DNA from 3 places in the Arthrobacter sp. 92 genome. Region 1 is predicted to be linked to each of the others. Evidence: riboswitches for the same ligand, from Rfam matches in the RefSeq annotation. Region 1 holds a riboswitch; each other region holds the start of a gene.
What was found. A riboswitch is a leader RNA that binds a small molecule or an ion and turns the genes downstream of it on or off. The one in region 1 is predicted to bind S-adenosylmethionine.
Positions count from the first base shown of each region.

Region 1 (7,719 bases):
AACTGCAGAGCGAACTGGACGAGATCCGCTCCGCCGGCTTGTTCAAGACCGAGCGCCACATCGACTCGCCGCAGGCCAACCACATCAAGGCCGGGCAGATCGGCGAGGCCAGCGCCGAGGTTCTGAACTTCTGCGCCAACAACTACCTCGGACTGGCGGACCACCCGGAGATCATCGCCACGGCCAAGTCCGCCATGGACGAGCGCGGTTTCGGCATGGCCAGTGTCCGCTTCATTTGCGGCACCCAGGACCTGCACCTCGCCCTGGAGGCCCGCGTCTCGAAGTTCCTCGGCACCGAGGACACCATCCTGTTCTCCAGCTGCTTCGATGCCAATGGCGGTGTGTTCGAATCCCTCCTCGGCGCGGAGGACGCCGTGATCTCCGATGCCCTGAACCACGCCTCCATCATCGACGGCATCCGGCTCTGCAAGGCCCAGCGCTTCCGCTACGCCAACCGCGACATGGCGGACCTGGAAGCGAAGCTGATCGAAGCCACCACCCAGGCAATACCGGCCCGCCGCAAGATCATCGTGACCGACGGCGTCTTCTCCATGGACGGCTACCTGGCCCCGCTGGAAGCCATCTGCAACCTGGCCGAGAAATACGATGCACTGGTGATGGTGGATGATTCACACGCCGTGGGCTTTATGGGTGCCACGGGCGCGGGCACCCCCGAGCACGCCGGAGTCTCGCACCGGGTGGACATCTACACCGGCACCTTCGGCAAGGCGCTGGGCGGCGCCTCGGGCGGCTACGTCTCGGGCCGCCGCGAGGTGGTTGCCATGCTTCGGCAGAAGGCCAGGCCCTACCTCTTCTCCAACTCGCTGGCCCCGGCCATCGTCGCGGCAACACTGAAGGCGCTGGACCTGGTGGAGAACTCGGCAGAGCTCCGGGCCACCTTGTTTGCCAATGCCGAACAGTTCCGCACCCGCATGGGCGAAGAGGGTTTCGAGCTGCTCGACGGCGAGCACGCGATCGTCCCGGTGATGTTCGGGGACGCCGTCATGGCGGCCAAGGTCGCTGACCAGATGCTGCAGCACGGTGTGTTTGTGACCGCGTTCAGCTATCCCGTGGTGCCCAAGGGCGCGGCGCGCATCCGGGTCCAGCTTTCCGCAGCCCACAGCCCGGCGGATGTTGAGGCCTGCGTGCAGGCGTTTGTGGCCAGCCGCGCCGCGGTCAGCGGCTGACGGAACGTCCGGTCCGGGCGCATCCCGCGCTCGTCTGCAAGGATGTATCCATGTCAGCTAATTACGATGTGGTGATTGTGGGCGGCGGAATCGCCGGATTGTCCCTGGCCTCGGCCCTGGCCGGCCAATGCAGCGTGGCGCTGGTGGAGGCGGAGCAGGAACTGGCCTACCACACGTCCGCCCGCTCGGCCCGGCAGTTGATCCCCAGCTATGGTCCTCCTGTGGTGCAGGAACTGACTCTTCGCACCCTGGGGCTGATCGGGGCGAGGGACGCCGAACTTCCGGAGCGGGTCCTCTCGCCGCGCAGCTTTATGCTGATCGGCGACGAAGACCTGGTGCGGCAGGAAGCAAGCGGACACATGCATCGGATCTCCCATGAGGAGGCCCTGGAGCTCTGCCCGGTCCTGGTCCCGGGCTCCTTCGCTGCGGCGGGGCTGGACACCGGCTCCTTCGCCTGCAACGCCCCTGTGTTGCTGGAGGACCACCGCCAGCGTGCCGTGGCCGGCGGAGTGGACATCATCACCGGGGCCAGGGTCCACTCCGCCCAACGCCTTGGAACAGGCTGGGATATCGGCGCCGGCCAGGAAGCGTTCCAAGCCGCGGTACTGGTCAACGCCGCCGGTGCCTGGGCGGACGAGCTTGCGGTGATCAGCGGCGTCGAGAAGCTCGGACTCCAGCCTTACCGCCGCACGGCTGCGATCGTCGCCGTCGACCATCCCCTCCCGGAGGGCTGTCCCATGGTGGCGGCCGCTGACGAATCCTTCTACTTCAGGGCCGAGGGCGGCGACGTGCTGATTTCGCCGTCGGAGTCGGTCCCCAGCGGGCCCGAAGACGCCCAGCCCCACCCCGGTGACATCGAGGCCCTCGTTGCCCGGCTCAACACCGTGACCACCTTGGGGATCAGCAGCGTCCGCAAAGCGTGGACGGGCCTGCGGACGGAAGCGGCCGACGGCGTTCCTGTGGTGGGGTTCGACGCGGAGGCGCCGGGATTCTTCTGGCTCGCCGGACAGGGCGGTTATGGCTTCCAGACGTCATCGGGGATTGCCGAGCTGGCGGCCGGGCTGATCCTGGCCGGCCAAGGTTCGGGCCAGGTCGCAGGCAGGAACCCAGCCTCGGGCGCGGGTGCGTTGCCCGGGACGGGCGAGGGAAGTCCGGCATCCCGGACAGTGGATGCGCTTGCCGCCACCCGATGGTCCATCAGGCGCTAAAGAATGGACCTATGAGCACCCTCATCACCAATATCGCCGAGCTGATGACCCAGGACGCGCAGCACCGCGTCCTCAAGGACGCGGCGGTGGTGATCGAGGGGGAGCGGATCTCGTGGATAGGCCCGGCCGCGGCTGCCCCCGCGGCCGATGACGCCGTGGATGCCGGCGGCCGGGCGCTGTTGCCGGGGTGGGTGGACTCCCACACCCATCTGATCTTCGCCGGTGACCGGACAGCCGAGTTCGAAGCCAGGATGGCGGGGGAGAGCTACAGCGCCGGCGGCATTGCCGTGACCACCGGCGCCACCCGAAGCACGAGTGATTTTGATCTAACACGGCTGGCCCTGGGCCGCGTTGCGGAGGCGGTGTCCCAGGGAACCACGTATCTGGAGACCAAGACAGGTTACGGCCTGGATGTGGAGAACGAGGCCCGCAGCGCCCGCATTGCCTCCACCGTGGTGGATGAAGTGACATATCTTGGCGCCCATCTGGTGCCGGAGGGCGCCGATCCGGACGCCTACACGGACCTGGTCAGCGGGCCGATGCTGGCTGCTGTCCGTCCCTATGTGCGGTGGGCGGACGTCTTCTGCGAACGCGGAGCCTTCACAGCGGAGCAGTCCCGCCGGGTCCTGCAGGCCTGCAGGGAAGCGGGACTGGGCCTGCGGGTGCACGGCAACCAGCTTGGTGAAGGAGCCGGCGTGCAGCTCGCGGTGGAGTTCTCCGCAGCGAGCGTTGACCACGTGAACCATCTCTCCGCCGCGGACATCGACGCCCTGGCCTCAAGCTGGTCCAGCTGGGACGAGGCATCAGGGAGCGGGGAGCGCGGAACCGTGGCCACGTGCCTGCCGGCCTGTGACTTGTCGACCCGCCAGGCCTTGGCCCCAGGGCGGCAGCTGCTGGACGCCGGCGTTCAGATAGCCCTGGCCTCCAACTGCAACCCAGGGACCTCCTACACGAGTTCCATGGCGTTCTGCGTCACCACCGCCGTGCTGCAGATGCGCCTGAGTGTCCACGAGGCGGTCCGTGCGGCGACATACGGCGGCGCCCTGGCGCTGCGGCGCGAGTCAGGGAACGACGTCGACGGCGAGCGGGCGGTGGGCTCCATCGCCGTCGGGCACCGGGCAGACCTGCATCTGCTTAACGCACCCTCTGCCACCCACCTGGCGTACCGGCCCGGCATCCCGCTGACCCGCTCCGTGTGGCGCGCGGGTGTGGAGCAGCGCGTCGGCCGTGAAGCCGGCCGCTAGAAGATCATGGGCGGGGCGTCGAGCACTGTTTCATCCACCCGGCGGTCCACCCACTGGCTGAACGGACTATCCAGTTCGTATTTGCCGTACTTGGTGCGCACCAGGGTGCGGACTTCGGCGTTCTCCGGGTTGTTGAGGGATTCGAAGTACTCCACGGACCAGTGGAACCAACGCATGCAGAACAGCCGCATGGTCAGGCCATGGGTGACGAAGAGTGCGTTGGGCGCATAGCTCGGCTTGGACCAGTGCCGGTAGAGCGTCTCCATGAATGAGGAAATGCGGTCATAGACGTCGGAGCCGGATTCTCCCTCACGGAACCGGTAGAAGAAGTGGCCGTAGGCATTGCGGAGTTCCTTCTGGTCTTCGATGTCTCCGGCGATCTGGAAATTAGCCCAGTCCTGTTCCCGGAGCCGGGGCTCCTCGATCACGCGTTCGGTGAGGGAGCCAAGGTTGAGGGCCTCCAACGTCTGGTAGGCGCGCAGGTAGGGGGACACGTAAACGCACACGGGGCGTCCGTCGAGTTCCCGCCGCACCTGCTCGCCAGCCGCCTTGGCTTGTTCCATACCGAGCGCCGTCAGCGGTATCCGGTAGTCGGGCACCCGGTTGTAAATGGAGGTGTCGGCGTTGGCGGCGGACTGGCCGTGCCGGATCATGATGATTTTCCCGGGCGCACTCATAAGTCCCTAGCATAGGCCAGCGCGGGTCCCGGACCTTGGACGGTGCGGGCCGCCTGCCCGCTGTTACGAACGGGCCCGCCGCTTGGCGCCGGAGGGCTCCCATGGCGAACAGCAAAGTACCAGCAACTACAGGCAAGATAGGAACATGCTGGTTCCCTCCCGCCGTCGTTTGCGGATAGAAGTATGGATTGTCCTGGGTCTTTCGCTGGGGCAGTCCGCCGTGTATTCGGTGGTGCAGTTGCTGGATAAGATGACCCGCGCACCCCTCGCGCAGGGCACCTCAACGCTAAACCGCTCGCAAAGCAGCCGCGAGTACTTCGACCTGACCTACCAGCTGCTGGACATCGTGTTCGCGCTGGTCCCGGTGCTGCTGGTGCTTTACTTCCTGTCCGAGCACCGCCCCGCCGGCCATACGGGCGCCACGGCCTTCCAGAAACTCGGGTTCAACTTTGGCCGTCCCGGGATGGACGTGGTGCAGGGCCTGGGACTGGCCGCCCTGATCGGCATTCCTTCCCTGGGCCTCTACGCCGCAGGCCGTGCCCTCGGGATCACCACGGCCATCATTCCCAGCGGCCTTGACGCGTACTGGTGGACGGTCCCCGTGCTGATCCTCTCCGCAATGCGGCATGCCGTGGTGGAGGAGATCATAGTGGTGGGCTACCTGCTGGACAGGTTCGGCAAATTCGGGTGGAGCACACCGCTGGCCATCTTCCTCAGCGCCATGCTCAGGGGAAGCTATCACCTGTACCAAGGGTTCGGGCCGTTCATCGGCAACGCCGTGATGGGCGTCGTCTTCGCCTGGATCTACACCAAAACGCGCCGGGTGATGCCGCTGGTAATCGCCCACGCGATCCTGGACATTGTGGCATTCGTTGGATTCAGCCTGTTTGGAAAGGCGATGGGCCTGGGGTAGCGCACGCGGCCCCGGCGGGGAAAAGGATTCGGCCGCTATCGGTGGGTGGCGTCATTGGCACCCGCTGATAGCGGCCGAAGTTTGAGGGCAGCAAACTGCCCTGGTCCTGACGGACCATCGGGATGGTTCAGATGGTGACGGGTTCAGATGGTGACGGCGCCCGAGGCGGTCTCGAACGTGACGGAGAGGATTCCCGGCGTTCCGTGCGGCGCGACCCAGTTGACGGCAACGTCTTCCAGCGGCCTCTCCACCGGCTCGCCCAGCCACTCAGTGACACGTTCGGCGGAGCCGGCGATGGTGAGGCTGGACATCTTGACGTTGCTCTCATAAGCGTTGGACGGGTGAAGCTCGGGATCGCCCTCCCACTTGAGCATGTAGGGGACCTGCGGGTCCGCAATGAGGCCCAGGATGCCGATCTGCTTCCAGACCAGTTCGCGTCCGTCGGGGAACTTGCGGTTGCCATTGACTGCCGCGCGGCCCAGGCGCTCTTCGAATGGTGCCAGGTCGTCCACTTCGACGCACCAGCCCATCCAGCCGCCGCCCGCCTCGGAACGCGCCCGGACGGCCTGCCCGAACGGCGCCTTGTCCGACGCCGGGTGGTTGAGGACCTCCACAACCTCGAGGTACTTGTGACCGGCCAGCGGAATAATCATGTTTCGTGTGCCGAAACGGGGGTGTACCCCGCCCTTCACGGCTTCGACGCCGAGGGCGGAAGAAATACGTTCGGTGGTGGCTGCCAAGCCATCCTGTTCACAGGCGTAAGAGACGTGATCCATGCGCATGCCATCATCTTGGCACTTTGTGATGGAGCTCTCAGCTAAGGGTTACCTAACCGTGGTGGGATGTCTCGCCCGGTGGCCCGGACGCGCCCAAAAAGCGGGCGCTGACGTCCTTCGTCACAAACCTGTTCAGCGCCGGCTTTCCGTTCCTACACTGGGTCCAGGTCATGAGCGCCAGCATCGAGCCCCGGCTTGCTGGCCGGCAACCCTCGTTCCGCGGTGGGGTGCCCCGGGTGAAGACCTGGCCCTCCGGCGCCCGCCGGACGGCAAGCGCGGCACTGGCCGGCCCGGCCGGCTGTGCCCTTGAGCTGAAGGAGTCCTCCGATGTCCAACGCATGGTCGTTCGAAACCCGCCAGATCCACGCCGGCCAGGAGCCGGACAGCGCTACCGGCGCACGCTCGCTCCCCATCTACCAGACGACGTCGTTTGTGTTCCCCAGCGCCGAAAGCGCCGCGAACCGCTTTGCGCTGGCCGAACTCGCGCCGATCTACACCCGGATCGGCAACCCCACCCAGGACGCGGTGGAGCAGCGGGTGGCGAGCCTGGAAGGGGGCCTCGCGGCGCTGCTGCTCAGTTCCGGCCAGGCCGCGGAGACTTTCGCGATCCTCAATGTCGCCGAAGCTGGCGACCACGTGGTGGCCAGCCCCAGCCTCTACGGAGGCACCTACAACCTCTTGGCGCACACACTGAAGAAATTCGGCATCTCGGTCACTTTCGTCGAGGATCCGGACAACCTTGAGCAGTGGCGCAACGCGGTCCAGCCGAATACCAAGCTGTTCTTTGGCGAGGTGGTCTCCAACCCCCGCCAGGACGTGCTGGACATCGAAGGTATTTCGCAGGTGGCGCACGACGCCGGTGTCCCGCTGATTGTGGACAACACGCTCTCCACTCCGTACCTGATCCGGCCGCTTGAGTGGGGTGCGGACATCGTGGTTCACTCGGCCACCAAATACCTTGGCGGCCACGGCAGTGCCATCGCGGGGGTGATCGTTGACTCGGGCAACTTCGACTTCGGCAAGGACCAGGAGCGGTTCCCCGGCTTCAACACCCCGGACCCCACCTACAACGGCCTGGTCTACGCCCGGGACCTGGGCAAGGACGGCGCCCTGGGAGCCAACCTCTCGTTCATTTTGAAGGCGCGCGTCCAGCTCCTGCGCGATCTCGGCTCGGCGGTGTCTCCCTTCAACGCCTTCCTGATCGCCCAGGGGCTGGAAACCCTGAGCCTGCGGGTGGAGCGCCATGTGAGCAACGCTCTCCGCGTGGCCGAATGGCTCGAGGCCCGGGAGGACGTGGAATCGGTGGCCTACGCCGGGCTGCCCTCCAGCCCCTGGTACGAACGCGGACGCAAGTACGGGCCGAGGGGTACCGGAGCCGTGGTGGCCTTCACTATTGCGGGTGGAGCGGAGGCCGGGAAGCGGTTCGTGGATGCACTGGAGCTTCACTCCCATGTGGCGAACATCGGTGACGTGCGCTCGCTGGTGATCCACCCGGCGTCGACCACTCACAGCCAGCTGACCGGGGAACAGCAGGAAGTGGCCGGAGTGACGCCGGGACTGGTCAGGCTCTCCGTGGGACTGGAACACATCGACGACATCATTGCCGACCTCGACGCCGGCTTCCGCGCCGCCAAGGGCGACTAGCGGACCAAGGGGCGAATAAAGACGGATGACTCAGGGCATCCGGAGGCCCTTGCCGGGCCTCCGGATGTCC
Region 1 is NZ_CP189863.1:1,426,802-1,434,520, forward strand. It holds gene ACP4XC_RS06485 (glycine C-acetyltransferase) at 1-1,187, shown strand, start outside; gene ACP4XC_RS06490 (NAD(P)/FAD-dependent oxidoreductase) at 1,238-2,395, shown strand; gene hutI (imidazolonepropionase) at 2,407-3,639, shown strand; gene ACP4XC_RS06500 (histidine phosphatase family protein) at 3,636-4,316, opposite strand; gene ACP4XC_RS06505 (CPBP family intramembrane glutamic endopeptidase) at 4,462-5,229, shown strand; gene ACP4XC_RS06510 (VOC family protein) at 5,373-6,011, opposite strand; SAM riboswitch class IV at 6,172-6,287, shown strand; gene ACP4XC_RS06515 (bifunctional o-acetylhomoserine/o-acetylserine sulfhydrylase) at 6,333-7,649, shown strand.

Region 2 (7,719 bases), 1.5 Mb from region 1:
GAGCCGACGACGTCATCTTCACCTCCTCGGACGGCAGGGTCCTCGAAGGCCCTACGTCGACGGTGCTGCTTGCGCACCTGGAAACGGCCGAAGACGGCGCCGGTGGCACCCGCACCACCCGGCGGCTCATCACGCCGCAGTTGGACAGCGGCATTCTTCCCGGCACCTCGCAGGGGGCGCTTTTCGCGGCCGCCAGGGCGGCTGGCTGGGAACTGGGCTACGGGCCGCTCGAGCCGCGGGACCTTTTTGACGCCGACGCCGTGTGGCTGATTTCGAGCATCCGCCTGCTGGCGCCTGTCAACCACATCGACGGCAGGGAAATCGGAACGCCGGCACTGCGCAAGCAACTGACAGCCGAACTCAACGAACTGTTCGCCACTATCGAATAGTCGGGGTTGCGGTTAAGGCTGGTTAGGGTAGCCCGCGCCCTTGCTTGCAGATCAGGAGTGGCCCGCCAGCGTGAGCACTATGAGCACGCAGTTGAGGCCCACGATAAGCGTTGCGCTGGCCCACCCGGCGATCTTGAGGGGCCGGGAATCCATGTGGATGCCCATCACCTCGCGCTTGCCGGTAAGCCGGATCAGCGGAATCAAGGCGAAGGGAATCCCGAAGCTGAGCAGGACCTGGCTGAGGACCAGGGCGAGAGTCGGTTCAATTCCTCCACCGAGAACGGCCAGGGCCGGGATAAGGGTGAGCACGCGGCGCGTCATGAGCGGCACCTTGAACTTGAGCAGGCCGCCCATGATGGTGGCGCCGGCGTAGCAGCCCACCGAGGTGGAGGCCAGCCCGGACGCCAGCAGGCCGATGGCGAACACCACTCCGATCACCGGGCCCAGTGCGGACGTCACGGCGGCGTGCGCGCCCGCGATCGTGTCGGTTCCCTCGATGCCCCGCAGGCTCGATGCGGCCAGCAGGAGCATGGCGATGTTGACCACCCCGGCCAGCAGCAGGGCTCCCGCCACGTCCACCCGGGTTGCCCGGATGAGCCTGCTCCGCACGGCTGGATCAGGGGAGAAGCCGTGCCGGTCCCGAGCCAGGGCCGAGTGCAGGTAGATGGCATGCGGCATCACGGTGGCGCCGAGCATGCTTGCGGCGAGCAGTACCGTATCGGTGCCCTCGAAGCGCGGCACGAGTCCGGTGAGGACGCTTCCCGCCTCGGGGGGATTGACGAAGAGGCCGGACACGAATCCAACGGCGATGACTCCGAGCAGGATGAGGATGGCGTATTCGAAGGACTTCTGGCCGCGGTGTGACTGGAGGGCCAGCAGCAGCATCGACGCCAGGCCGATGACGATTCCCCCGGCCAGCAGCGGAAGGCCGAACAACAGGTTCAGGGCCACGGCGCCGCCGATGACTTCCGCCATGTCCGTGGCACCGGCCACCACTTCGGCCTGCACCCAGTAGAGCCGGCGGCTGCGGGTGCCAAGGCGCTGGCCCAGGATCTCGGGCAGGCTTTGTCCGGTGGCCAACCCCAGCTTGGCCGACTGGTATTGAACGAGGACGGCCATGGCATTGGCCACCACCAGGACCCAGACGAGCAGGTATCCGAAGCTCGCGCCCGCAGTCAGGTTGGCCGCCACGTTTCCCGGATCAACGTAGGCAATGGCGGCCACAAAGGCGGGGCCCATGAGGAGCAGCCGGGATCGCCACCGGGGGCTCGCAGCCTGGCGTTCCGTGAGGGTGGAAGTAGCCATTCGTTCATTCCTCGTCTTTGGGGGCCTATAAACGAGGATAGCTCAAATTTAGGTATACCGAAAAGTGTTATTTCGGCAGGCCGCTTCCATCTTCCGAGGAGTCACGGTTGCGCTTTGAGAAAGTCGGGCAATGCGTCAACGTAGACCGTTTGGGGTGGCTCGAAGTAGATGACCAGAACCATATCGCCCACCGGAAACACACTTGTCTTATCAAAAGGATGGGCATGGAACGCACTTGTTCCACCGCGGAACGGCAGCATAACCTCGCCGATGGTCCCTGGGCCGATGAGTCCTGTGACCCTGCCGATCTTGCCGGTAAGGCTCCGATCAACATCTCTATGCATCTGGAGCTTTCGCGGGGCGCTTGCCTTCCCGGCTGTTCCTCAGCGCCGAGGACAAGGCAGGAAGATAGTCACCTACTTGGGCGAGGATCCCGCCGAGCATCTTGTTGACACCTTCGCCGCCGTTCAACACGGTCATCTGGCCCACATGGGAGAACGGTTCGGCCGCCGCGGCGATGATGGCGGGCATGTTCTCGGCGAGCTGCTGCGAAATGACGGCGTCCTGGTTGGTCCCGAGCGCCTCGGCCCGGGCCTTGATGCCCTCGGCCTCGGCCAGGGCCTTCGCCCTGATCGCCGACGCCGCAGCATCACCGCGTGCCCGGGTGGCCGCGGCTTCGGCCTCGCCGGTGACTTTGGTGGCGCCAGCCGCGGCCGCCGCGGCTGTTGCGTTGGCCTGCGCTTGGAGTTCGGTCCGCCTGGCGTTGACTTGCGCCTCAAGCTCAGTGCGGCGGGCGAGCGCTTCGGCGGCGCTGATGTCTGCGGCCTTCTGGCCTTCGGCGTCGGTGCGCTTGGCGTAGGCCTTTGCGTCCGCAGGCTTGCGGACGGTGGTCTGCAGCTTTTGTTCCTCGCGGTCCGCCTCGAGCTTGGCTACTTCCGTCTCCTGAACCACCACCTGTTGACGCGCCGTCGCCTCCGCCAGGGGGCCGGCCTGGGAGGCATTCGCCCGTGCCCTTTCGGCATTCGCCTGGGCCACGGATTGCCGAATCGCGGAGACGCTCTGGGCATCCGCGATCAGGGCCGCCGCTTCTGCTTCCTTTTCCGCCGCCTCGCGGTTTCTGGTTGCCTCGGCGATCCGGGCCTCCATCTTCACCTGGGCGATGTGCGGCTTGGCAATGTTCTGGATGTAACCGGTGGGATCCTGGAGGTCCTTGATCTGCAGTGAATCCACCACCAGGCCGAGCTTCTCCATTTCCACGCCACTGGCGCTGCGGACCTGGGAACCGAGCTTGTCGCGCTCCCTGATGATTTCCTCAACTGTCATGCTGCCGATAATCGAACGCAGGTGGCCCTCAAAGACGTTGTAAACCTGGCTCTGCATTTTGGGCTGCTGCCCCAGAAAGCGTCGCGCCGCATTGGCGATGAAGGGCGGGGCGTCTCCGATTTTGTAGATGACCACGCCTTCGACAATCACCTGGATGCCCTGCGACGTCACGCAGGAAACCTTGAGTTCCGTTTCATTCAGGGTCAGGGACAAGGGCCGGACCGTCTGGAGCCCGGGAATCACCAGCGCGCCCTTGCCTGTGACGATCTTGAAGTCCATGCCCTCCCTGGTCTCCAGGGTCCCCCGCGTCAATCCGGAGATGATGAGCGCCTCGTTGGGCTCAGCGACTTTCCACATCAGTTTTACGGCCACCCAGATGAAAGCGATGACGACAACGGCCCCGAGGATGGCGGCAATCAGGGGGAAGAACGCTGACAAGTCCGGCATCACAGGGCCCTTTCGACGGGATTCGCGGAGCCGCCGGCATGCGGGTTCGGCAGCGTGCAGCCAGCTCTTGTAGCCAGTGTCGTTGGGTCCCCGCCGGAAAGTCCAGTAACTGGATGAGATTTATTTTCGCCCGGACCAGCTGCCTTCCGGAGCGGAGTGCGCCCGGGAAGGCAGCTCAAGCGGCTGAACAGACCTAGGTGGTCTGATGGGAGGGCTGCGAGCGGGACGATTCCTGTTCGGCTGCCACACGCCAGTGCGCCCATTCCAGCGGTTGAACCGACGGGCGGCCCAACAGATATCCCTGGCCTGCGGTCATTCCCAGGCGGGTGACTGTGGCGAGTTCGGCCTCTGTTTCAATTCCTTCGGCCACCAGGTCAGCATCGATCTGCCGGGCAAATTCCACCATCGCGGCACCGACTGTTTGCTGGCCGGCAGCCCGGTCGATGCCTGATATCAGGCCCCGGTCGAGCTTCACGATATCCGGGCTCAGCAGCTTCACCTGGCGCATCGAGCCGAAACCGGCCCCCGCGCCGTCCACGGCCACCCGCAGTCCGCGCAATCGGAGGGGCGCCAGTGCCTCCACCAGGGGGGCGTACTCGTCTTCAGCGAGCCGCTCGGTCAATTCGATGACGATCCGGTCGAGGGCCAACTCGGATTGCTCCACGAAGGCGCGGAGCCGCGGGTCCAGGCACGTTGCCGGCGACAAGTTCAGGTCCACATAGAGATGCGAGGGAAGTTTTTCCGCAGCGGCGAGCGCCGCCTGCAGGGCCGCGAACTCGAGATCGGCGCCCAACCCGACTGCCGCGGCCTCGTTGAACCAGTGATCAGCGCTTGCGCCGTCGTCGCTCACAAAACGTGTGAGCGCCTCGACGCCCACAACGCTTCCGGTGGCGAGTTCGCAGATCGGCTGGAATGCCGTCAGGAGCATCCTGTCACCCAGGATCGCCTCGATCTTCTTCCTGCTGCGCCGCGTGAACAGAACCGGGTTCCCGGTGTCCGCCTCAGGCGGCGGCAGAATCGGAGTGAGAAGGGCCGCTGGCGGCACGTCAATTCCCTGGGCCTCAGGACCGGAGGCCCCGGGCGCGTGATCATCCGTTGCGGCCCTGGTGGCGATCAGGTGTTCGAGCAACGCGCGCTCGGGGCGTCCCGGATGCGTGGCCATGCGGGTCCGTAGCCGTTCCCGCGCCCACTCGCTCTGCGGAGAGGGATCGTCCAGGACCGACTCGATAATGTCCCATGCCTGTCCACGGATCGCAGGACTACTCACGTCCGAAGGCGGGATTGACTGGGTTCCCCATTCCGCTGTCAGCTCTCCGTCGGTCAATGCTGGAAAAGAAGTCTCATCCATTGACATTGGTTATTCCTTTATAAGTGCTGGTCCCGGCTGAGCCCGGGACCCGTCCATGGCTGCCGCACACTGATTCGAGGATGCAGTAACCGCGAACGTTTCAAAAGCGTACAACGAGACTGGGCTCTCTGTCTGTAGTGATCGCTATTGGTGATCGAGTCGTAATCTGTGCACGCGAGTTTCACTCTGTATGCCCGGGTGAATCAGGAAAGACCTGTGCCAGTGTTCCGTGCCGTTGGACGCGTGCCGTTACGGAACATGACGACGACGGCGGTGCGGGCCGTCCTTGTAAGTGTTACGTTTTTGGGGAGTAATGAGAACCGGTGCCAAGCCCTGACTGGCCGGTCGGCAACCCTCCCTTTCGCGGCGGGGTGCCTCAGGTGAATACTCGGCATATCGACCCATTCGAGTTGCAAGCGTGAGAGAAGGAGATCTGTTGTGTCTGATGCCCCCGTCAATCTGAGCCCGGCCGTTGAGCCTGCTGCCGGTCAGCAACAACCCGCCCAGGAAAAACTGGCCTATCGCCTCATCACGGGCCCGGACGACCGCACCTTCTGCGAGCGCATCTCCGAGGCGCTGGCCGACGGCTATGTGCTCCACGGAAGCCCGGCCGCCACGTTCAACGGCACCAGCGTGATCGTTGCCCAGGCCGTCATTCTGCCCGCCGCTGTGGCCACCGCGGACGCCGCCGTTGCCACTGCTGTTGACGAGCTGGATTTCGACGGCGAATTCCCGGACGAAGGATTCGAGGGCCACGCGTGAGCTACGCAGGAGACCTCAGCCCTCACGATGCCTGGGCCAAGCTGGAGCAAGGCGCCGTCCTCGTGGACGTCCGCACCGAGGGAGAGTGGGCCCATATCGGGATACCGGACACCAAGGCCACCGACAATGATCCCCTTTTCATCCAGTGGGTCTTCCCGGGCGGCATCCCCAACCCGGATTTCGTCGAGCAGCTGAAACAGCAGGCTCCTGAGGACACCGCCGTCGAACTGGTGTTCCTGTGCCGGTCCGGCGCACGGTCCATCGCGGCGGCGATCGCGGCCACCCAGGCCGGCTACACGGCCTACAACGTCCTGGAAGGCTTCGAAGGCGAACCGGACCGTTACGGCGAGCGCACCGTCAACGGCTGGAAGAACCGCGGCCTGCCCACCAATCTCGGAAAGAACTAAGTGACCTTCAACCCCGACGCCGCCAGCTGGAGCCCCGACACCCAGGCAGTCCGCGGCGGCCTTGACCGCACCAACTTTCAGGAAACGGCCGAGCCGATCTTCCTCAACTCCGGATTTGTCTACGAATCCGCGGCCGCAGCCGAGCGTGCCTTCACCGGCGAGGATGAACGGTTCGTGTATTCGCGCTACGGGAATCCCTCCGTGGCAACGTTCCAGGAACGCCTGCGGCTGCTCGAAGGCACCGAGGCGTGCTTTGCGACGGCGTCGGGCATGTCCGCCGTCTTCACCGCCCTGGGCGCCCTGCTGGCCGCGGGCGACCGCGTGGTGGCGGCCCGCTCGCTGTTTGGTTCCTGCTTTGTGATCCTGAACGAGATCCTGCCCCGCTGGGGCGTGGAGACGGTCTTTGTGGACGGACCGGATCTTGAACAGTGGCGCGAGGCTCTGTCCCGGCCCACCACGGCGGTGTTCTTCGAATCCCCGTCGAACCCGATGCAGGAGATCGTGGACATTGCCGCCGTCAGCGAACTGGCGCACGCCGCCGGTGCCACCGTGGTGGTGGACAACGTTTTCGCCACCCCGCTGCTCCAGCGCTGCGGCGATCTTGGCGCGGACGTGATTGTGTACTCCGGGACCAAGCACATCGACGGCCAGGGCCGGGTCCTGGGCGGGGCCATTCTGGGCACGAAGGAATTCATCGACGGCCCCGTCAAACAGCTGATGCGGCACACCGGCCCGGCGCTGTCCGCATTCAATGCCTGGGTGCTCACCAAAGGCCTGGAAACCATGGCCCTGCGCGTGAACCACTCGTCCGCCTCGGCCCTGCGGCTGGCGGAATGGCTCGAGGAACAGCCCGCGGTCAGCTGGGTGAAGTATCCGCTGCTGAAGTCCCACCCGCAGTACGGACTCGCGGCGGCGCAGATGAAGGCGGGCGGGACCGTCCTGACCCTGGAGCTGTCTCCCTCCGCCGGGCGCTCGGCCAAAGAGGCCGCCTTCGCGCTGCTGGATGCGCTGCGGATCATCGACATCTCCAATAACCTGGGTGACGCGAAGTCACTCATCACCCACCCGGCAACCACAACCCACCGCGCCATGGGCCCGGAGGGCCGCGCGGCCATCGGGTTGAGCGACGGCGTGGTGCGGCTCTCGGTGGGCCTTGAAGACGTGGACGACCTCATCGAAGACCTGCAACAGGCTCTCAAACAGATCTAGGCGGCGGTCCCCCGGGCGGCGGTTCCCCGGGCGACGGGCCCGGGCAACAGCCCCTCAGTGCCTCAGTGCCTCAGTGCCTCAGTGCCTCAGTGCAGGATTTCCCGGATCAGCCCGCGGTGTCGACGTCCCAGTGGACACGGATTGCCTCCGCCACCGGGCCCCCTGTCACGTCCACCCGGAAGGCAACCGGAGCGGTCCCCGTTTCTTCGATGACGGCGTCGCGGTACACCCGGCCGCACGAAGGGCACAGGGTGTAGACGTCCTCGTCGTCAGGCCACGGGGCCAGCCCGGCCGGCACGGGTGACTCGCCGTCAATATGCACGGGTATCCCTTGCGAGTTGGCCTGGATCAGGCCGTCCTTGCTGACGGTGTTCCCGCAGACGCAGGTGATGGTGGTGACATCATGATCCACCACGTCGGCATATTCAGTTTCCATGGCGTGCTCCCGGTCGTTGGACGAAGACGGTACTTCTGGACTGGCTGCCTCCCAGGTCAATCAGGGCGTGGGCTCAGGGCATGCGCACGCGCA
Region 2 is NZ_CP189863.1:4,623,651-4,631,369, forward strand. It holds gene ACP4XC_RS21565 (aminodeoxychorismate lyase) at 1-389, shown strand, start outside; gene ACP4XC_RS21570 (Nramp family divalent metal transporter) at 441-1,694, opposite strand; gene ACP4XC_RS21575 (flotillin family protein) at 2,031-3,464, opposite strand; gene ACP4XC_RS21580 (EAL domain-containing protein) at 3,658-4,731, opposite strand; SAM riboswitch class IV at 5,122-5,237, shown strand; gene ACP4XC_RS21585 (DUF1737 domain-containing protein) at 5,272-5,574, shown strand; gene ACP4XC_RS21590 (rhodanese-like domain-containing protein) at 5,571-5,981, shown strand; gene ACP4XC_RS21595 (O-succinylhomoserine sulfhydrylase) at 5,982-7,190, shown strand; gene ACP4XC_RS21600 (hypothetical protein) at 7,297-7,626, opposite strand; gene ACP4XC_RS21605 (glutamate--cysteine ligase 2) at 7,700-7,719, opposite strand, start outside.
Region 2: linked by a shared signal. The riboswitch ahead of ACP4XC_RS21585 (DUF1737 domain-containing protein) and the one ahead of ACP4XC_RS06515 (bifunctional o-acetylhomoserine/o-acetylserine sulfhydrylase) in region 1 are both predicted to bind S-adenosylmethionine.

Region 3 (7,719 bases), 750 kb from region 1:
CTTGCCATTGGGCTCGCCGGGGACGTGCCAGGGGTGGACGTTCCACGGCATGACGAATTCCGGGCGGAGGCCCAGCTTCCACTGAACCCCCAGCATGCGGGTGGCCGCCTCGTCGTCGCCGGCGGTGATGAAACCGGACTCGTCGACCGTCCCGATGTTGGAGTACAGGCTGATGATGCGGCACTCGTCGACGTCGTGCATGGGGTCCACGTAGGGGACCACGGTGTCGGGCTTGCCACTTTGGAGAGTGTCACACAGCTCATTGACAGCTGCGACGTTGGGTTCATAGCGGCGGCCTAGAAGCTGCTCGCGGAAAGATTCAGTAGCCAGTGCTGTCATGTATTGCTGTGTCTCCTGCGGGGATCGGTGACGCTGCCGCACCATACCGGGGCGTGCTGTGGGCATGCTCGGGTACGGCGTGGTTTGAAATGTGGTGTGGACCGATTGCCTGACCGGTCTCTACCAGTTTAGCAAGCCCCGCGAAATGTGGCCCCGGGGGACCCTGCAGGCGCCGCTATCCCCGCCAAAGGCGCGTGGTGGCGCGGCGCGCGCCTTCCCCGAGGGCCTCAAGCTTGGCGAACGCGATCTGCGGGTGCACCCGGCCCCCGAGCCCGCAGTCCGTGGACGCAATGACGTTCTCGCGACCCACCAGATCGGCAAACCTGACGATCCTGTCCGCCACCAGATCCGGATGCTCCACCACGTTGGTGGCGTGTGAGACCACCCCGGGAATGATCACTTTGCCCTCGGGAAGCTTGGTGTCCTCCCAGACCCGCCATTCGTGCTCATGCCGGACGTTGGCGGCCTCGAAGGAGTACGCCCCGGCATTGACCTGCATCACGGAGCCGATGATGTCCGCGAACGGTATGTCCGTGGTGTGCGGGCCGTGCCAGGAGCCCCAGCAGACGTGCAGCCGGACCTGTTCCGCCGGCAGGTCGCGCAGCGCCCAGTTGGTGGCCTCCACGCGAAGCTGGATGAACTTGAGATAGTCCGCCAGGCTCGGCTCGGGGTTGATCTGGTCCCAGCTCTCGGCCAGCGAAGGATCATCCAGCTGCACTGTCAGGCCGGCGTCGATGATGGCCTTGTACTCTTCGCGCATGGCGTCGGCGCAGGCGTAGAGAAGCTCCTCGTCGGTCGTGTAGTACTCGTTGGCCACCCGGGCGCAGGACCCTGGGGAGAGCGAGGCCACGAACCCCTCCGCCAGCCCGGCTGAGGCAAGCCCGGTCTTGAGGTTGGCGATGTCCGAGCCCACGAGGCCCTGCCCCGTGTAGGTGAGCGGACCGGCGATCTTCGGCTGGGAGACACTTTTGCGGTGGGCGAGGATGCCCGACGACGGATCGTTGTAGGCGTCGTTGAACTTCTGCCGGTCCCGGCGGTCGGGGAAGGAGGTGAGCACGATGTTCCCGGGCGTGGAGCGGCTGACCTTGGCATCGGCCCAACGGTCCACGTCCGTGGGCTCGAGGCCTCCAAGGCGGGCGAAGGAGTAGTTCCACCAGGCGCCGTAGTCCACGGAACTGGACATGGTGTGGCCGTATTCGCCGTCGTTGGGGATATCGATGCCAAGGTCCTTCTGGCGCTGGACAACGTCCACCACCGAGGCCTCCAGCAGCTCGCGGAACTCGGGGGTGAGCCCGCCCGCTTCCTTGGCCTCGTTGGCGGAGATGAGTTCGGGCGTGCGCGGCAACGAACCTGCGTGGGTGACGCGGATGTGATCGGTGTTTACGGACATGGCGGATGGTTCCTTTCCATCGGTCCTGGCTGTAGCACCTTTGCCGGGCCGCGGCGTCCCGTTTTCAGGGTTCCGTTTTGGGGACAAGGTTGCTGCGGCGTCAACGATCCAGGTCTCTCGGCCGCTCCGGATGGGCACTCTCACTTAATTCCATCCGGCGACGGTTCCGCAAATCGGGGCAGTATTGTGTCGGGGGATTGTCCCGGCGGGCCCGGGGCGGCCCGCTGCCTCAGGCCGCCGGCCTCAGCAACGCCCGGCGCCGCGGACCGCCTGTCGGCTCTCCATAGCGGCCCCCGCCGCCGGATCGGCTAAACTTGGGTGGTAAGAGCCCCGAAACTCTTGGGCTGTGCCTGCCGGTCAGCTGACCGGTCACGGCATGGCAGTGGAATTCGGGGCATTCTCATGAACGGCGCTGAGCTGCGTTGACCACCTGGTGGATCACACGGAGTCCGGCCCGAACGAATGGGGGAGGATCCCATGCCAGCAATCGTGATCGTCGGAGCCCAATGGGGCGACGAAGGCAAAGGTAAAGCCACTGACCTGCTCGGCCACCGCGTCGACTACGTGGTCAAGCCCAACGGCGGCAACAACGCCGGGCACACCGTCGTCGTAGGCGGTGAGAAGTATGAGCTCAAGCTCCTTCCTGCCGGCATCCTGAGCCCCAACGCGGTTCCGATCATCGGTAATGGCTGCGTGGTGAACCTTGAGGCCCTGTTCCAGGAGATCGACGGCCTCGAAGCCCGCGGCGCCGACACCTCTAAGCTGCGCGTCTCCGCCAACGCCCATCTCGTGGCGCCCTACCACCAGGTCCTGGACAAGGTCACCGAGCGGTTCCTGGGCAGCCGTGCCATCGGCACCACCGGTCGCGGCATCGGCCCGGCGTATATGGACAAGGTGGCCCGCCTCGGCATCCGCGTCCAGGACGTCTTCGACGCCTCGATCCTGCGCCAGAAGGTTGAAGGATCGCTGCGCCAGAAGAACGAGCTCCTGGTCAAGGTCTACAACCGCCGCGACATCGAGGTGGATGAGATCGTGGAGTACTTCCTGTCCTTCGCCGAACGCCTCCGCCCGCTGGTCATCGACAGCACCTTCGTCCTGAACACGGCCCTGGACGAGGGCAAAGTGGTCCTCATGGAGGGCGGCCAGGCCACGTTCCTCGACGTCGACCACGGCACCTACCCCTTCGTCACGTCATCCAACCCGACCGCGGGCGGCGCCTCTGTGGGATCCGGCATCGGACCCACCCGCATCTCCCGCTCCATCGGCATCATCAAGGCGTACACCACCCGCGTGGGCGCAGGTCCCTTCCCCACGGAACTGTTCGACGAGATGGGCATGTACCTGCAGAAGACCGGCGGGGAGTTCGGCGTCAACACCGGCCGGCCGCGCCGCTGCGGCTGGTACGACGCCGTCCTGGCGCGCCATGCCTCCCGCGTCAACGGCTTCACGGACTACTTCGTCACCAAGCTGGACGTCCTCACCGGCATCGAGCAGATCCCGGTCTGCGTGGCCTACGACGTGGACGGCGTGCGGCACGACGAAATGCCGATGACCCAGACCGAGTTCCACCACGCCAAGCCCATCTTCGAGTACTTCGAAGGCTGGACCGAGGACATCACCGGCGCCCGCGCCATGGACGACCTGCCGGAAAACGCCCGGAACTACGTGCTGGCCCTGGAGAAGCTCTCCGGCACGCGGTTCTCGGCAATCGGCGTCGGCCCGGACCGCGACCAGACCATCGTGGTCAACGACCTCATCAACGACTAAACGTCACCGAAGCTCCAACGGCAGCACGAACCATGGCGGGTCACCCGGAAGGGCGGCCCGCCGTTTTGCCTTCCACAGTATTTCCCTCTGTTTAGCCGCCCATCAATCCCGTTGAATCCCGCAACGGGCGGCCCGGAGTAGGGGACGGTGGCGTCATCAGCCACCTTCTCGCCGGGGTCCCCTGACCGGGCCGAAAAAGAATTTTAAGTTTTTTGGATTTCGCGTAACCCCACCGGCCCCCCGGACGATTACCACTATGAAAGCGCCAGGTTCGAATTTGTCCCCCATCAGATTTGAACCCGGGGCTTGACTGCGACAAAAAGCGCCGGGCTGGATGTGTCCCCCATCATGTTCCAGCCCGGCTCTTTGCGGCGCTTAACTGAGACAAAAGGCGCCGGGTTGGATGTGTCCCCCATCATGTTCCAACCCGGCTCTTTTCTGTCCGGAGCCGGTTCAGCAAGAAGCCGGCCTGGGAGCGCGGGGCCGAGCCAATGCCCTCCGCCCCGATAGCCGGGGAGGCTTGCGGGCGGGACGCATCCGGCGTCCGCCTGATGGCTACACTAATGTAGCCACCCTCCCCTGAATGAAGGTTCCACGTCCGTGACCCATGCACTGACCGATGACTCCCTGCGGGCCCTCAAGGGCCGCGAGGGCGAGTTGTTCAGTCTGGTGTACCGGAGTTACGCATCCCAGGTATTGGGGTATCTGACAGCCCGCGGAGTCGAGGATCCGGAGGCAACAATGCAGGATGTCTTCCTCGCAGTCCTGCCCCGAATAGACAGCATCAGCGGTGGCGTCAGCGGGCTGCGGACGTTCGTTTTCTCGGTGGCGCACGCGCGGATGGTGGACGACCACCGCAGGCAGCGGCGGGCACCCGTCCGGCAGTCCTTCGAACCCGAACTGGACCGCCGTGAGTCCTCCTCAGCGGAGACGGCAGCAATGTTGCTCGTTGCTCCCGGGGAAGTGCTGCAGTTGTTGGACGTCTTGGGCGAGGACCAGAAAGAGGTTCTCACCCTGCGGATTATCGCGGATCTCACCGTAGAGCAAGTCGCCGAAATCATGGGGAAAAGCGCCGGAGCAGTCAAACAGCTTCAGCGACGTGCTTTGGACAGACTCCGTGAACATTCGGCCGTAAAGGATTACGTGGCGCCATGACAACCAGACATGACTTTTCCGGCGGAACCATTGAGCAGCTTCTGTTCGACGCCGGTCACTCGGACGCCGTCGAACTCCGGGCTGCCCTCACCGCGCTGGCCTCGCTCGGCCAACTCGCGGTCCCGGCGCCCGGACCGGAACTCGCGGCCATGCTCGCCGGGCCGCACAATGACCTCACCCGTCAGCGCTGGTTGCGCAAGCACCGTCCCGCCGTGATCGGACTTGCCGTCCTTGCCGGCATGGGGCTCGGCGTCAGCGGGGTGGCCGCCACCAGTCCTCGCCCCGGGGAGGGTCAGGGATTGCGTTCGGTGCAGCAGCTGACCCTGGACTGGACCCCCGGCTGGAGTATCGCCGGTGTGCCCGTGGTCCCCACCGCTGGAGAGCCCCAAGAGTCAGCCACCGGCGCAGCTTCCGATGCTGGCGATCCGGGGCTGCCGGCCTCCGGGTCCGCGGCGCCGGCAAAGCTGGAGGGCGGCGAGTACTCGGTTCCGGTCACCCCGGAGCCGGCCCCGGCGTTGGAAGAGCACGGTCGTGGTCCCGCCTCCGACCCGGGCGATGCCGGCAAGTCGAGCGACGGCCAGCATTCCGGGAGCGGCAACGCCAGCCAAGGCGGATCTTCGAAGCCTGTCGGGCTGGACCCCGCCGGGGAATCCGGCGGCGGAGATATCCTGGGTTCCGGCGCGACGCTCAAAAAACTGCATTTGCCCGCCACGGAAAAGACCCGGACAGTCAGCGGGTCTTCCGCGTCCGCCGTGGATTCGCTCAACAGCTGGTTGGGAAACTTCCGCCCCTGATCCCTGACCCTGACAGCTGACCCCCGGCAGGTGCCTGCGGGCCGCTGTCTTGCAGGCCGCTGTTTTGCAGGCCGCTGCTGTCAGGCCAAGACCTGCCGAGGGGACGGCCGGTCCGGTTTCTCCCGTCAAGAGCCATCAGTCCGCTCCGATCGTGCAGGTGTCGGCTTAGAGCGCATCCAAGGCTGACGCCTCCGATGCGACGTCCAGGCCTCGTCCGGGTCCCGCAGGATGTCCTGGATGTCCTGGATGTCCCGACCATGTCTTCCGGAACGCCTGCGCCTGCATGGAGTGCGCGTTTGCGGAACCCGAAGGTGCGGTCCGCCATTACGCGGCCATCTCCACCTGTGCCACGGCCGTCCGTGAGGTCCAGTTCAACACTGTTCTTGCGGGGTGTGAGGTCCGCTTCGAGGTCGCGGACGGTCGGCAGCGGACGCGGGCGCGGGCGGGCGCCCGGCGCGGGCGGCCGCTCGGCGTGGCAGCCGCGGCGTGGGCGGCGAAGCGTGGCGGTTGTGCGCCTGTGCGGTGCGGCGCCCGCTGAGCCAGGCCTGCCCCGGGGTGCCAGTGATTCATGCGGCTCTGCAGGGTGGATAGACTGCGCACCCTGCATAGCTGCAGGTTGTTGCCGGGCATCCAGAGCGGCACTACTCCTCCACACTGTGGATTACCTCCACGCCGGCCGCGTGCCATGCCGTAATGGAATATGACCCGTCGCCATGCACTTCCGGCGCCGCTGCTGGCAGCATCCTTCACGGTTTTCGAGGCCCGGACTTCCGACGTCCCACGGAGCCGAATGCAGGCGTCGGACCTGTCGACACCGAGCCGCGGCATCCGCGTCCCACGGGGCCGCCGGCAGTCGTTGCTGGAGCGGTGCCGCCCTTACACCAGCCTCACTCCGGACTCCTGTATTTGCTTCGCCACCGCAGCCATGATCCACGGCATTTCGCTGCCCGACACCGCCGGGGCCTGGACGAGGCTCCACTTGGCGAGACGCACTGGAACGTCGGCCCCGCGTCGGCGCCATGTCAGGGGGCACCTCTTGAAGGTCGCCGCTGAGGACGTGGTGATGCTCGACGGCGTCCCGGTCACCTCGGCGGCGCGGACGTTCCTCGACCTGAGTCGCGTGTTGGAATTTGATGACGCTGTTGCTGCCGGCGATTCCATCGTTTGCGCGCATAGACGCGGCTACATCTCGGACAAACACGCGCTCCTATCCCATGGCGCGCTCCGGGCCTATCTGGATTCCCGAAGCGGGACCCATGGAATCGCCCCCGCCCGCAAGGTTTTCGCCGAGGTTGAGGTGGGCGTGGATTCACCGCCGGAAACAAAGATCAGGCTGTGGCTGCACCGGGCAGGCCTACCGCGGTTTGTTCCCAACCAGCCAATCCTGGACATCTTAGGCAACCCCACGGTCTGGTCGGATCTGGGCTGTGAGCGCTTCAGAGTGTCCATTCAGTACGACGGAGGCCACCACCTGACAGTGCGCCAGCAGTCCCTGGACGCCCAGCGGAACTACACCACGGCCCAGGCCGGCTGGCTGCAAGTAACCCTCAACCGAGACGATCTCAGACTCGGGGCGGCTTGGATCGTGGGCCGCGTCTCCGAGGCGCTGCGCAGCAGAGGCTGGGAGAGCTGAACCCCCGGATCCATCCCGGAGGCCCTCCGCTCGGCCCCCGTCCCGCAGCCCCGCCCCGCCCCACCGCTCGGCCCCCGTCCCGCCCGCGCCCCGCAGCCCCGCCCCGCCCCACCGCTCGGCCCCCGTCCCGCCCGCGCCCTGCCAACCGCTCGCACCGCCCCTCCGCTCGGCCCCCGTCCCGCAGCCCGCCCCGCCCCACCGCTCGGCCCCCGTCCCGCCCGCGCCCCGCAGCCCCGCCCCGCCCCACCGCTCGGCCCCCGTCCCGCCCGCGCCCTGCCAACCGCTCGCACCGCCCCTCCGCTCGGCCCCCGTCCCGCCCCGCCCCACCCCTCGCCCCGCAGCCCGACAGCGGAGTCACGGTTTATGCAGCTCTGCCGGGTGCGGACGGCCTTAACCCTGCAGAGGTGCATAGAGGGCAGGCCGGGAGTAGCCATCGACGGGTAGGCTGAACTCATGGCCCACGTCAACGATCCTGCTGTCATTGAAAAGCTAATGCGCACCAAAGGGAGATGGGCCATCGTTGGCCTCAGCACCAATGAATGGCGTTCCGCCTATGACGTGGCGCTGTTCATTCGCGACAGGCTGGGCATGGGGATCATTCCGGTGAACCTCAGGGCGGATCCCGTCCACGGCGAAACCGG
Region 3 is NZ_CP189863.1:680,377-688,095, forward strand. It holds gene ACP4XC_RS03185 (uracil-DNA glycosylase) at 1-339, opposite strand, end outside; gene ACP4XC_RS03190 (cobalamin-independent methionine synthase II family protein) at 515-1,729, opposite strand; SAM riboswitch class I at 1,743-1,866, opposite strand; gene ACP4XC_RS03195 (adenylosuccinate synthase) at 2,207-3,496, shown strand; gene ACP4XC_RS03200 (RNA polymerase sigma factor) at 4,097-4,651, shown strand; gene ACP4XC_RS03205 (hypothetical protein) at 4,648-5,445, shown strand; gene ACP4XC_RS03210 (hypothetical protein) at 6,146-7,078, shown strand; gene ACP4XC_RS03215 (CoA-binding protein) at 7,532-7,719, shown strand, end outside.
Region 3: linked by a shared signal. The riboswitch ahead of ACP4XC_RS03190 (cobalamin-independent methionine synthase II family protein) and the one ahead of ACP4XC_RS06515 (bifunctional o-acetylhomoserine/o-acetylserine sulfhydrylase) in region 1 are both predicted to bind S-adenosylmethionine.